3 regions of the Priestia sp. JV24 genome follow, and region 1 is predicted to be linked to each of the others. Evidence: riboswitches for the same ligand, from Rfam matches in the RefSeq annotation. Region 1 holds a riboswitch; each other region holds the start of a gene.
What was found. A riboswitch is a leader RNA that binds a small molecule or an ion and turns the genes downstream of it on or off. The one in region 1 is predicted to bind lysine.
Positions count from the first base shown of each region.

Region 2: it holds a riboswitch for lysine, as region 1 does, so the genes downstream of both, dapA (4-hydroxy-tetrahydrodipicolinate synthase) here and OK414_RS24730 (aspartate kinase) in region 1, are expected to answer to the same signal.
Region 3: it holds a riboswitch for lysine, as region 1 does, so the genes downstream of both, lysA (diaminopimelate decarboxylase) here and OK414_RS24730 (aspartate kinase) in region 1, are expected to answer to the same signal.

Region 1 covers NZ_JAPCIN010000023.1:666,134-669,383, forward strand. Annotated here, with positions in the region: gene OK414_RS24730 (aspartate kinase) at 1-1,232, opposite strand, end outside; lysine riboswitch at 1,374-1,551, opposite strand; gene uvrC (excinuclease ABC subunit UvrC) at 1,617-3,250, opposite strand, start outside.
Region 2 covers NZ_JAPCIN010000012.1:533,957-537,206, forward strand. Annotated here, with positions in the region: gene OK414_RS08400 (hypothetical protein) at 180-350, opposite strand; gene OK414_RS08405 (H-type small acid-soluble spore protein) at 368-538, opposite strand; gene OK414_RS08410 (hypothetical protein) at 943-1,230, shown strand; lysine riboswitch at 1,527-1,705, shown strand; gene dapA (4-hydroxy-tetrahydrodipicolinate synthase) at 1,833-2,720, shown strand; gene OK414_RS08420 (DMT family transporter) at 2,982-3,250, opposite strand, start outside.
Region 3 covers NZ_JAPCIN010000015.1:517,514-520,763, forward strand. Annotated here, with positions in the region: gene OK414_RS11980 (dicarboxylate/amino acid:cation symporter) at 1-450, opposite strand, end outside; gene lysA (diaminopimelate decarboxylase) at 503-1,831, opposite strand; lysine riboswitch at 1,977-2,159, opposite strand; gene OK414_RS11990 (CBO0543 family protein) at 2,226-2,738, opposite strand; gene OK414_RS11995 (NAD(P)/FAD-dependent oxidoreductase) at 3,076-3,250, shown strand, end outside.

The DNA of each region.
Region 1 (3,250 bases):
TATACTTGCACTGCTTGCTGCTCTTCTAATTCAAATGCTATGTGAAGCGTCTCAACAGCTTTTACCATATCAGCATGCGGTACAACTGTAGATACTTTAATTTCAGACGTGCTGACCATCTTCACTTCAATTTTCTCTCCTGCCAGCACTTCAAACATTTCCGCTGCAACGCCTGGATTAGAAATCATGCCAGAGCCAACAATTGATACTTTAGCCAGACCGCTTTCATGTTCAATACGCGTATATCCTAAAGTAGATTTATACTCTTTTAAGACGGCAAGAGCGGCGTCTACATCTACGGTTTTAATAGAAAATGAGATAGAGAGACGATTATTAGCGGTTACGTTTTGAATAATAATGTCCACATTTAACTGTTCTTTTGCTAATGCTGTAAAAATAGTAGAAAGAGTTTGCAACTCGTTGTTTAACCCTTCAATTGTTACTCGTGAAATATTATCTTCAAACGCAATTCCTCTTACGACCAAGTTTTGTTCCATTGAAACTTCCTCCTCAACAATCGTTCCATTCTCGTTTTCTAAGCTTGAACGCACTTCTAGCGGTACCTGATAATTTTTTGCAAACTCAACAGCGCGCGGATGCAGCACCCCTGCTCCTAAATTAGCTAATTCTAACATTTCGTCATATGAAATAGAGTGAAGCTTACGAGCATCTTCTACATAGCGCGGATCTGTCGTAAACACTCCTGTTACGTCTGTATAAATATCACATTTTGCAGCTTTTAATGCTGCGGCAAGAGCTACTGCCGTCGTGTCAGAGCCGCCTCGACCTAATGTTGTAATGCTTCCATCTTCTGAACAGCCTTGGAATCCAGCTACTACTACGATTCGGCCTCTATCTAATTGGCTTTGAATACGAGTCGTGTCAATGTGCTGGATTCGTGCATTGCTGTGAACTGCTTCCGTCTGGATACCAGCTTGCCAACCTGTTAGCGAAGTTGCTTCATACCCTTTATATTGAAGGGCCATTGTTAACAGGGAAATCGTTACTTGTTCTCCAGTTGTAAGAAGCATATCCATTTCGCGTTTGCTTGGACTGTCCGTAATATCACTTGCTAATTTCACCAGTGCATCTGTAGTTTTGCCCATTGCCGATACAACAACTACTACTTGGTTACCGCGCTCTGCTTCTTGAATAACACGGTTTGCTACATTTTGGATACGTTCAACAGAACCAACAGATGTTCCACCAAATTTTTGAACGATTAATGCCATAATTTTGTTCATTCCTTTTCAATAAATTTGCATATGCAGGATGATGAGAAGCTAAATTTTTTTACTCAGACAATAAAAAAAGCAATGAGATGAGCTCTCATTGCTTAACGAACGAAAATTATAAAACATAACCGTCCACTGCCGTGAGATAGCTCTCCAAGAATCTACATCTTGACAATCCTACGTTTATTCAACGCAGAACCAGCAATCATTACTATGAGGTAATGTTCACTTCGGCAAATTTCCCTTTCCGCATCATTCATAAGAGCTCATACCCTTCCTGATACGTACTGATTAAATTTGCACCTCTATCTTCACTTCATTTGATGAAGTGTCGTATGAAATTAGTTAATAGCTTATCAAATATTTTCTATTATTTCAAGACTATTTTTGCAATGTTTCATAAATTTTTTCAGCGATGTTTTGAGGAACACCTGAATTTCGAATATCATCAACCGTTGCTTCTTTCAATTTTTTCACGGAACCAAAATACTTTAACAAAGCTTTTTTACGCTTTTCGCCCACTCCCGGAATATCGTCCAGAACAGACTGAAAAGCAGACTTAGAGCGCACTTGACGGTGGAAGGTAATCGCAAAGCGGTGAACTTCATCTTGAATTCGCTGAAGCAAATAAAATTCTTGACTATTGCGTTCAAGCGGTATGATTTGAGGAGGCTCACCAATCATCAGGTTGGAGGTTCTGTGCTTATCATCTTTGACAAGACCTGCTGTAGGCACTAAAAGTCCCAATTCATTTTCGAGAACGTCCTGTACTGCAGCTAAATGCCCTTTGCCTCCATCTACAACAATTAAATCTGGAAGCGGAAGACCCTCTTTTAACGCTCTGGAATACCGTCTGCGAACGACTTCTCTCATGGAACTGTAATCATCTGGTCCCTTTACCGTCTTAATTTTATATTTGCGATATTCTTTCTTTTCCGGTTTCCCATCAACAAAAACAATCATCGCAGAAACGGGATCTGTCCCTTGAATATTTGAATTATCAAATGCTTCGATCCGATAAGGAGCGGCAATTCCAAGCTCTTCTCCTAACCGTTCAACTGCGCCAACCGTGCGCTCTTCATCTCGTTCAATTAAATAGAATTTTTCACCGAGCGCAATTTTTGCATTTTTACACGCAAGTTCTACTAATTCTTTCTTTTTGCCTCGCTTTGGATGCTGAACCTCTACTTCCACTAATTTCTCAGCCAGCTCTGCATCAATCGTTGCTGGAACCATCACTTCTTTTGGCTTAATATTTTTGGCATAAAACTGACCGATAAAAGTTAAGAAATCTTCTTCTGGCTCTTTATAAAAAGGAAACATAGAAACTTCTCGCTCAATTAACTTCCCTTGGCGAATAAAGAAAACTTGAACACACATCCAGCCTTTATCATAAGAATAGCCAAACACATCTCGATTAACAAAATCATTAAACGTTACTTTTTGCTTTTCCATTGTCGCTTCGATATGAGCAATTTGATCTCGATATTCTTTAGCCCGTTCAAAGTCAAGTTCTTCTGAAGCTTTTAACATTTTTTCAGTTAACTCTGTTTTGACATGCTCATATCCACCATTTAAAAACCGCGTGATATTTTCAATAATTTGTTTGTTTTGCTCTTCTTTTACTTCTTTTACGCAAGGAGCTAGGCATTGCCCGATATGGTAATACAAACAAGGCCTGTCTGGCATGGTAGAGCACTTTCTTAATGGATAAATGCGATCAAGAAGCCGCTTTGTTTCATTTGCAGCTTGAACGTTAGGATAAGGACCGAAGTATTTCCCTTTATCTTTTTTTATTTTTCTTGTAATAACAAGTCGGGGCTGTTTTTCAGCTGTAATCTTAATAAAGGGATAACCCTTATCGTCTTTAAGCATGATATTGTATTTTGGATCATGCTTTTTAATTAAATTCATTTCTAAAATAAGCGCTTCTAAATTAGAAGATGTGACGATATATTCAAAATCGACAATGTCGTTTACAAGTCGAAGTGTCTTTCCGTCATGAGATCCGGTAA
Region 2 (3,250 bases), on a different contig from region 1:
AAAGAGCCACTTGCGTAAAACAAGTGGCTCTTTATAATGGTTAGGTGTCAGGTAATATCGTTGCAAAAGTAAGAATAAGCCGAAATCGAAATATGTTATCTGAAAACTCTTCTATTGTCAACTTAATAAAAATGCATAACTACAGAAAAGAAATAAGGGTCGGTTATTTTCTTCTCTTTTTATTCATTTTCTTTAGAATCTTCTTGATAATGCTCATTTAAGTATGGGTTCTCTGTCGTAGCAAAATTAACAGATTGAAGGCTAGTTTCAGGATCCATTCCATAATAGCCTTTTAGTTCCGCATTTTCTAGCTCGCCACTTCTAAGTTTTGGTTCTTTTTTCTCTTTCATGCTGCACCTCTTTTTTCTTATAAATCAAGGACTGGAACCATACGGTCTTCATCATGTGTTCCTCTCGCATGAACGGTAGCTATACTTGATGTTTCATCTACACTTTTAATCCAAATAGGAACTCCGTGGTAATGAACATCAATTTCCTTGGGGGAAGAAAGAATTTGTTTAGCTCGATTTATTTCCATGTTATCACCTCATTTTTTAGTATGTCCTTGTGATGCATCAATTAAAAGATAAAGCTATATTTCCTCACCAATAACTTGACTACATTCTATAACTCACTTCGTCAAAAATTAATCTATTCCTTAACCTTACAAAAATCGAACATCAATGGGTTTGCTTAACCTCATTTTATTCTTTAATTCGAATACGTATAAATATGAAAAATGAGCACATACTGTACCTAATCAGATTCCTCCTTTTGCTGACGAATCGTTTCTCCTTTAATATGTTAAGTTTACAAAAAACATCTGTCTTCACAGGTGTTTTTTATTTTGAGAAAATATATTATTTGTATACAAACTAAGTTTTATTTTACTTCTAGTAGGGGAATAAAATAGTAAATTAAATCGGAGAGGATGAGGGATTTATGTTAGAGATGGAGGTAAAGAACCTTCAAAGGTCAGAAACTAAATTTAGAAAGGCTGAATCAGAATACTTAAATAAGGCAATCGAAGAATATTTCGTTCGTCGTACATACCATAATGCACCAGTAGTTGATGCACTTCGATATGTACTAACGATTGATAATAAAAGGGAACGTTTAGAAAGTGCCGTTGAACTTTTTGGAGATAATATCAAAGAAGTAAATAACCAAGATATTATAAACTATTTAAATCAATGTAGATGTTATAAGGAAATAAGAGATACAGTCTAAATTTGATGCTATCTTATGAAAAAATTTATAGTTCATAAATAACCAAAAGAGGATTGGAGATATGAACTATAAACAAAAGGATTATTATATTAGCGCAAAAGAAAATGAATATTATAAAGTACTAAATGTAGTCGATTGGATTTGAGTCAATAATCCGGAGGCATTCTCTCAAAAATAAGGGTAAGGACTTAATTACATGGTGTCCATAAAATTATACTTAAATGATTCTTGCGTGAAAGGAAATTTACTGTTATATTAAATTCAATTAAATATTTTCTTATTTCAATATTTTTTGAAGTGAGGATAGAGGTGCAAAGATCATAAGTATACAATTTGAGGAGAATGAGATCCAATGACAATTGTGGAAAGGGGTATTTGCCGAAGCTGAAAGAATCTCATGTTCTTGAAGCTGGTTCTGCTGTTGAATAAATACAGAACTGTCATATGGGAAACTGTATGGAGGGCTATCTTACGCACGGAAACTATTTTTGATAAATATTGTTTCTACTGCAGCAACGAATCCCTCGTTGCTGCTTTTTTGCGTTTCTTATGAATGGCTCTGACCCCTCTAATTTTAAAAATTTTATAAAGGGTGTGTAGTTATGAATTTTGGCCAAGTATTAACAGCAATGGTTACCCCGTTTGATCAGAATGGCGAAATTGACTTTAACGCGACGAAAACGTTGGTTGAGCATTTAATTACAAATGGCACAGACGGCTTAGTTGTAGCTGGTACAACTGGAGAGTCTCCAACATTAACCACAGAAGAAAAAATTGAATTATTCAAATGTGTTGTAGAAGCTGCTGCTGGAAGAGTCCACGTCATCGCTGGAACTGGCTCAAACAACACGCAAGCTTCGATGAGCTTAACGAAACTTGCAGAGGAAACAGGAGTCGATGGTATTATGCTCGTTGCTCCATACTATAATAAGCCGTCTCAAGAAGGCTTGTACCAGCATTTTAAAACGATTGCCGAATCAACCTCTCTACCAGTTATGCTTTATAATATCCCAGGGCGAAGCATAGTTAACATTTCTGTTGAAACAGTTGTTCGTCTATCAGAGATCCCTAATGTTGTGTCAATTAAGGAAGCAAGTGGCAACTTGGATGCCATGGCAGAGATTATTAGCAAAACACCTAGCGACTTTACACTATACAGCGGCGATGATGGGTTAACAATACCAGTATTAGCAATTGGCGGGGCAGGAGTTATTTCAGTTGCTTCCCACATCATTGGCAATGATATGCAAGAAATGATTAATGCCTTCAAAAATGGCGATGTCCAAAAAGCTGCTGCTACACATCGCAATCTGCTTCCAATTATGAGAGCATTATTTATTGAGCCAAGTCCTTCACCAGTAAAAGCTGCATTAAATCTAAATGGAATACAAGTTGGCGGTGTTCGTTTGCCAATGGTTCCTTTAAGCAATAAAGAGCAAAGTGCACTAGAAAAAGTTCTGCAAGCTAGCGGCATTAACGCTACCTGTTGAAATAAATAAAAACAGGTTAGGAGAGAGAGCATAGCTAAAACGACCGATTCAATCGATACATTAAGGCAAGATTGGTACCCAAAGCTCAAGATGGATGAATCATCATTTAGCTAACTTCTAAAAATAGAAAAACTCCCTTAACGCATTGGGGGAGTTTTTCTGTTTTTTTATGTATGTATACTATATACATCTTCAGTTGCCATCCAGAGGGAGACCTATTTCACTATATGTTCATTCTTCTGTCGGTATTGGTGCAAGAACTTATATCTTAGTCAACACGATTCCGCATAGAGTAAGAATAATTCCTATTAATTGATATTTTTTAAGTCTCTCTTTAAAGATAATTAAGCTCCCGATTAAAACAACAATACAATTTAAACTAATGATTGGATAAACCACACTGGATGGACCTTCCTTTAGGGCGAATAAATAACAGCTGTAACCAATCGTACTTAATATACCAACTAGTATACCTATCTTTATTTCAATTTTATGTGCAGTTAATTTTTTAAATTCTTTCCGAGCTAATA
Region 3 (3,250 bases), on a different contig from region 1:
AATATGCTCTTTCGAAAATAACTGAACAAAATCAGGTACAGTAAATGTGCTAACAAGCTGATTTAAAAGCGTCATTTTTTCAGCTGTATTTTCACTGTCACCCATCAATTCTTTAATGGCAGAAGTATCTACATTATGTAGCGGATTGTAAAGTGATGCGCCTAAAAAGCCTAAAACGGCTGAAACAGCAGCAGTGGCGACAAACACAACGGCAATTCCTAGCATAATTTTACCAAGACGTTTCATTTCGTTCATGTTTGCAATCGCCGAAGCCACACTAAAAAAGACAAGGGGAACGATAATCATGAACATCAAATTGAGAAACAAATCACCAAAAGGCTTCACGACTGCCACATCGGGTCCAATAGCATATCCTGCTATCCCGCCAATTAAAATAGCGAGAAGCAGAATAAGCGATGATCTGTACGTTTTAAATACACTTAAAACCATAGTTAGATTTCCTCCAAACAACAATAGCTTCTTTACTACGCAAGAACAGCTATTATTTGCTCATTGCATACGTAGTAACGACTGGCTTTACATCTTTACGCACCAAATCTTCGTATGTTTCTCGCTCTACAGCAAGACGAGCTTCTCCCTTTTTTACAAATACAACAGCAGGGCGCGGAATACGGTTGTAATTGCTAGCCATTGAATAGTTGTAGGCACCTGTAGAGGACACTGCTAATAAATCTCCTTGATTAACGCGCGGTAAATCAATATCCCAAATAAGCATATCTCCTGATTCACAGCATTTACCCGCAATTGATACTGTTTCATCTTTTTTATCCGTCACTCTATTAGCCAAGACAGCTTCATGTTTTGCATCGTAAAGAGCAGGACGGATATTATCGGTCATACCGCCGTCAACTCCTACGTATTTTCGTACACCTGGAATCTCCTTCGTTGATCCAATTGTATAAAGCGTTGTACCTGCTTCTCCTACGATGCTTCTTCCAGGCTCAATCCAGACTTCTGGAAGAGTATAATTCTGTTCAGTTAACGTGCGGCTTAGCTTTTCTGTCAGTGCATCTACATAATACTCAACTGGAAGAGGAGAGTCGCTTTCGGTATAACGAATACCAAAACCACCACCTACGTTTAAAACTTTTACTTCAAATTCCATTTTATCACGAATGCTGAATAAGAAATCAGTTAAAATATCAATGGCGCGAGAAAAACCATCTACTTCAAAAATTTGCGAACCAATATGACAATGAATGCCTAAAAGATCGTAGTAAGGCTTTTCTAACGCAGAACTTACCGCTTTCATGGCTTGGTCATTGGAAAGACCAAATCCAAACTTGGAATCTTCCTGTCCGGTCATAATATATTCATGTGTATGGGCTTCAATCCCTGGAGTAACACGCAGAAGAATAGATGCTTTCTGTTTGCGCTCAGCTGCTAAGGCATGCAAAACTTCAAGTTCGGTAAAGTTATCAACAACAAAACAGCCAATATTTGCATCAAGAGCCATTTCCATTTCTTCAATCGTTTTATTATTTCCGTGAAAATGAATGCGTTCAGCTGGATATCCAGCTTCAAGCGCTGTAAATAATTCGCCTCCTGAGACCACATCTAGTGACATATCAAGCTTCGTTAAAAGGCTAGCCATTTCCATACAAAGAAATGCTTTCCCTGCATAGGCGATTTGATATGAAAATCCGCTTCTTCGAAAGGCTGAATGGAAGGCCTTGCATTTCGTTTCAATTAATTCTTGATCGTAGATGTATAGAGGAGTGCCGTATTGTTTTTTCAGTTCGACCGTATCGCACTGCCCAATTTCTAAATGATTGTTGCTGTTAATTTTACTCGTTCCATGTAAGTACATAATTCGTATCCCTCCATTTAAATCATTTAACTATAACTTTGAACTTTGATGGTCAGTAGAAAAACACAAAAAAGACCCGTGAAGTGATGTTCACGCGTCTTGGTTTCATAATAATAAAGTATTATTACATTCTAGGCATCAACATCTCTTCAATAGCTCTCCACAAACCAAATGGTTTGTGACAGCTCAGCATTTATTCAATACTGAACCAGTATATGAACACAATGGATGTTTATATACTTCGGCACGAAATCCCTTTTACTTATCTTCACAGACTCCATTAGTCTCCAATAAGTGACTCTTGATTTCATGCACCTCTATTCTCAGAGAGGAAAATTATATTTAAATGTAATTCCTATTATATTTCCTTTTTCTCCGTCTAGTCAATGAAAAGTTAAGGCATAGGAATATCAAAAAAAATAAATAAGAAAGCTATGAAGCTTCCAGATAGAATCCAAGCAGCCAGTGCTGTCTTCTGATGAATGATTAAAAGTGAGAACGTGACAATATTGAAGAGAAAAGAGCACAGCAGCGACCATCCATAATGATGAGTGATACTGTGATTAACATAAGCAATGAACTCAATCACAGTAAATAAAAGCGCCCACAAAAGAATCCACCACAGGCTACCGCTTACATGCAGCGGCAGCCTTCCTAAAAAAACCGGTATAACAAACGGATAAATAATTAAGGTTATTCCAAGGGAAACCATTAGGTGATCGGGTAGAAAAAGGTGATCAATACCAACAGGGTAAAATACCCATACGCGGTGATGAAACAGCAGCACTTCATAAAGCAAATTCCCCGTGACCCAAAACAGCAAAGTAGGATAGTATTCTTGATACCTTCGCCACTTGCCAAATAGTAAACCAAGGATGATGAAAAATAATACAAATGAAGATTGCATGCGCTCTCCTTAAAATAATGGTTATTTCTTTTTATTTACATATTATAGAAATTTTATTCTCTCCGCTTTTATTCAGAAACTATAATAGAAAAGCCGTAAGAAACAGCGTTAAAGACGTACTACCACTATTTATGGCTTTCTTCACCCTGCTATAATCTCCGTAAAGGAACTTTTAACACTTTTGTTCACGAGATGAAAGGAGCTATATGTTAAAGGCCGAAGGACGTAAAAATAAGCTCAAAATAGCTTCACCTAGTATGTGACTTCTTTTTTTGCTATGCTAAAGTTGCGTACATATAGCATGAGAATACTAGAAGAAAGAAAAGGGTGTTTTGGTATGAAAACATACATCGTAGTTGGAGCTGGGATACTTGGAGCTTCTACAGCATATCATTTAGCAAAAGCAGAAGCAGATGTGACATTGATAGATCGCAAAGATGCTGGTCAAGCTACTGATGCAGCAGCAGGAATTGTTTGTCCATGGCTTTCGCAGCGTCGAAATAAAGCATGGT